2 regions of the Ensifer sp. R1-3 genome follow, and region 1 is predicted to be linked to the other one. Evidence: riboswitches for the same ligand, from Rfam matches in the RefSeq annotation. Region 1 holds a riboswitch; the other holds the start of a gene.
The links. Region 1 has a riboswitch for S-adenosylmethionine ahead of metA (homoserine O-acetyltransferase MetA). Riboswitches for the same ligand answer to the same signal wherever they lie in the genome.
Positions count from the first base shown of each region.

Region 2: it holds a riboswitch for S-adenosylmethionine, as region 1 does, so the genes downstream of both, M1D43_RS10965 (O-succinylhomoserine sulfhydrylase) here and metA (homoserine O-acetyltransferase MetA) in region 1, are expected to answer to the same signal.

Region 1 is NZ_CP096515.1:3,006,223-3,008,419, reverse strand. It holds gene leuD (3-isopropylmalate dehydratase small subunit) at 1-316, shown strand, start outside; gene M1D43_RS14340 (RidA family protein) at 325-705, shown strand; SAM riboswitch at 894-971, shown strand; gene metA (homoserine O-acetyltransferase MetA) at 967-1,962, shown strand; gene M1D43_RS14330 (aldose epimerase family protein) at 2,043-2,197, shown strand, end outside.
Region 2 is NZ_CP096515.1:2,272,059-2,274,255, forward strand. It holds tRNA gene M1D43_RS10955 (tRNA-Gly) at 1-14, opposite strand, end outside; gene M1D43_RS10960 (2'-deoxycytidine 5'-triphosphate deaminase) at 64-1,161, opposite strand; SAM riboswitch at 1,237-1,315, shown strand; gene M1D43_RS10965 (O-succinylhomoserine sulfhydrylase) at 1,359-2,197, shown strand, end outside.

The DNA.
Region 1 (2,197 bases):
CGTCATTTCGACCTCGTTCGCCGACATCTTCTACAACAACTGTTTCAAGAACGGCATCCTGCCCATCGTCGTCAGCCAGGAAGACCTCGACAAGCTGATGGATGACGCCAGCCGCGGCTCCAATGCCATTCTCACGGTCGATCTCGAAGCGCAGGAGATCACCGGTCCGGACGGCGGCTCGATCAAGTTCGAGGTCGATGCCTTCAAGCGCCACTGCCTGCTGAACGGCCTCGACGATATCGGCCTCACGCTCGAAAAGGGCGGTTCCATCGACAATTACGAGAAGGCGACCGCCGCTTCCCGCCCCTGGGCCTGAGCTGCCGGATGACCCGCAAGCTCATTTCGTCCGGTTCGCCCTTCGAAAAGACGGCAGGCTATTCGCGTGCCGTCGCGAAAGGCGACTGGTGCTTCGTCTCCGGCACGACCGGCTACGACTATGCGACCATGACCATGCCGGAAACGGTGGAGGAGCAGGCGCGCAACTGCCTGAAGACGATCGAAGGCGCCCTGAAGAAAGCCGGCTTCTCGCTGTCGGACGTCGTGCGCAACCACTACTACGTCACCGATGCGAGCTTTGCCGACCGCGTCTTCCCGATCTTCGGCGAGACCTTCGGCGAGATCCGCCCGGCCGCAACGATGATCGTCTGCGACCTCATCCGCCCGGAAATGCTGATCGAGATCGAGGTCACGGCGTTTCGGGGATAAGGCAGAACGACGGACAAGGGCTGCCCCCTCACCATGACCCAATCTCCCGCAAGCGGGGCGCGGGGACTGGAAGAGTGCCGCCCATCCCTTCGCCCCGCTTGCGGGGAGAAGGTCGCGGCAGCGGGATGAGGGCCGCCTCGACACCGTCGAATCCTTTTTCATTGACCGCGCGGTCCTCCTCGCGCTATCAAATGATCCGTGGTGATTTGGCCGGCCGGCTTGCAGCCACGTTAAAGAAGTCGCTAAAGGGCCGAGGGAACAATGGATTTCCGAGGACCGGTCGCGATCGTTTCGCCGCCGGTTTTTTTGTATTCGATCGAGTGGACGCCCATGCCCATCAAGATACCCGATACGCTGCCCGCCTTCGAAACTCTCGTTCACGAGGGTGTGCGGCTGATGACCGAGACCGAGGCGATCCGCCAGGACATCCGGCCGCTGCAGATCGGGCTTTTGAACCTCATGCCCAACAAGATCAAGACCGAGATCCAGATGGCGCGGCTGATCGGCGCCACGCCGCTTCAGGTCGAATTGACGCTGGTCCGCGTCAACGGCCACCGGCCGAAGAACACGCCCGAAGAGCATCTACTCGCCTTTTACGAGACCTTCGAGGAGGTGGAGGCCCGCAAGTTCGACGGCTTCATCATCACCGGCGCGCCGATCGAGACGCTCGAATACGAAGAGGTCACCTACTGGAAGGAGTTGCAGCGCATCTTCGACTGGACGACGACCAACGTCCATTCGACGCTGAACGTCTGCTGGGGCGGGATGGCTGCGATCTACCATTTCCACGGGGTTCCGAAATATCCGTTGAAGGAAAAGGCCTTCGGCGTCTACCGCCATCAGAACTTGCAGCCCTCTTCGGTCTATCTAAACGGCTTTTCCGACGATTTCGCCGTTCCCGTTTCGCGCTGGACCGAGGTGCGCCGCGCCGATATCGACCGGGTGCCGGATCTCGAAACCCTGATGGAATCCAAGGAAGTGGGCGTCTGCCTCGTACACGAGAAGAAAGGCAACCGGCTCTACATGTTCAATCACGTCGAATATGATTCGACGTCCCTGTCGGAGGAATATTTCCGCGACGTCGATGCCGGCGTGCCGATCAAGCTGCCGCACGACTATTTCCCCCACAATGACTCCGCACTTCCGCCGCAGAACCGCTGGCGCAGCCATGCACATCTCTTCTTCGGCAACTGGATCAACGAGATCTACCAGACGACGCCCTACGAGCTGGCGAAGATCGGAACCGGAGAGCGCTGAAGCAAAAAGTATGACTTTCCGGTTGCCGCCTCGGCGGAAATGCAGCAGGTTGACGCCGACTCGCGGAAATGGGGAGATGCATGGGAACAGACACGGAAATCTTCGGCCACCTGCCCTCCGGCGAGCCCGTACAGCGCCTGACGCTTAAGGGCGGCGGGCTGACGGCGTCGGTGATCACCTGGGGCTCGGTCATACAGGATTTGCGGCTCGAAGGACATGCAGCCCCGCTCGTGCT
Region 2 (2,197 bases), 730 kb from region 1:
TGAACTACACCCGCGACAGAACCGGAAATTTCCTCAACAGCCGCGATCTGTCAAGCACAATGCTCACTCGGCGCGAAAATGCTTGGAGAGCTTGAGCCCCTGCGCCTGATAATTGGAGCCGAGATCGAGGCCGTAAAGTCCCTCCGGACGTTCCAGCATGTGCTCGTAGACGAGACGGCCGACGATCTGCCCGTGCTCCAGAATGAACGGCACTTCGTGGCTGCGGACCTCGAGCACCGCCCGGCTGCCGCTGCCGCCGGCGGACGCATGGCCGAAGCCGGGGTCGAAGAAGCCGGCATAGTGGACGCGGAACTCGCCCACGAGCGGGTCGAAGGGCGTCATTTCGGCCGCATAGCGCGGCGGCACATGGACGGCTTCGCGGGACACGAGGATGTAGAACTCGTCCGGATCGAGCACGAGATCGTCGCGGCCGCGGCTGTAGAGCGGCTCCCAGAAGTCAAAAACGGCATGCTGGGCTTTCTTGTCCACATCGACCACCGATGTGTGATGCTTGCCGCGGTAGCCGATCAGGCCGTCCGGCCCGGTGCCCTTGAGGTCGATGGAAAGGGCGATGCCGCCGCCGGAAACGTTCGGCCGGTCGCTGGCGACGAGGACGTCGCTTTCGTGCAGAGCCAGCAGTTCCTGCTCGGAAAGAACCGAGTGGCCGATGCGGAAGCGTATCTGCGAAAGCCGCGAACCACGCCTGACTACGATCGGAAAGGTCCGCGGGCTGATTTCGAGATAGAGCGGTCCGCTGTAGCCCGCCGGAATCTTGTCGAACTCCTGCGCCCTGTCGGTAATCACGCGCGTGAAGATATCCAGTCGGCCGGTGGAGCTCTTCGGATTGGCGGAGGCCGACATGTCTGCCGGCAGCGAGAGGCTTTCCATCAGCGGCACGATGTAGACGCAGCCGGTCTCGAGCACGGCGCCTTCGCTCAGATCGACGACATGCAGCTTGAGCCGGTCGAGCTTGTCGGCGACCAAATGAGACGGGCCGGGCATGAAGCTCGCCCGGACGCGGAACGCCTTGGATCCAAGGCGAAGATCGAGGCTGGCCGGCTGGATCTGGTCATCATCCAGCACCTTTTCGCTCTTCAGCCGTCCCGAGGCATACAGCGCTGCAATTGCGCGGTCGGCCAAAATCCCTGTGTCGCGCCCCATTCCGATCCTCATTTACAGTTGCCAGACAAAACCAAACTCCGGGAATTGACGCAAGCGCGGCCAGGCAGTATTGGAGCTTTATCCCGTGGTGATTTGGCCGGTCGGCTTGCAGCCACGTTAAACAAGTAGCTAAAAAGGCCGGGTGTCAAACCGGTCGTTTCGCGGCCGGTTTTTTTGTTTTTGAAAGTGACGTTCTCATGAGCAAGAATTGGCGCCCGGCAACCCAGCTCGTCCACGGCGGAACGCTCCGCTCCCAGTATGGCGAGACCTCGGAAGCGATCTTCCTGACGCAGGGCTTCGTCTACGACAGCTCCGAAGCGGCGGAGGCCCGCTTCAAGGGCGAGACCGACGGTTTCATCTATGCGCGCTACGGCAGCCCGACCAACGACATGTTCGAGAAGCGCATGTGCATGCTCGAAGGGGCGGAAGACGCGCGCGCCACCGCCTCCGGCATGGCGGCGGTTTCTGCGGCAATCCTTTGTCAGGTGAAGGCGGGTGACCACATCGTCGCCGCCCGGGCGCTCTTCGGCTCCTGCCGCTGGGTCGTGGAAACGCTGGCGCCGAAATACGGCGTCGAGTGCACCCTGGTGGACGGTCGCGATCTCAAGAACTGGGAAGACGCGGTGCGCCCGAACACCAAGGTCTTCTTCCTCGAGAGCCCGACGAACCCGACGCTCGAAGTGATCGACATCGCCGGCGTTGCCAGGCTCGCCGATCAGATCGGCGCCAAGGTGGTGGTCGACAACGTCTTCGCCACGCCGCTGTTCCAGAAGCCGCTGGAGCTTGGCGCCCATGTCGTCGTCTATTCCGCGACGAAGCATATCGACGGCCAGGGCCGCTGCCTCGGCGGCGTGGTCCTCTCCGACAAGCAGTGGGTAGACGAGAACCTGCACGACTATTTCCGTCACACCGGCCCGGCCATGTCGCCCTTCAACGCCTGGACGCTGCTGAAGGGCATCGAGACCCTGCCGCTCCGCGTCAAGCAGCAGACCGAAAGCGCCCGCCGCGTAGCCGATTTCCTCGCGGAGCAGCCGCA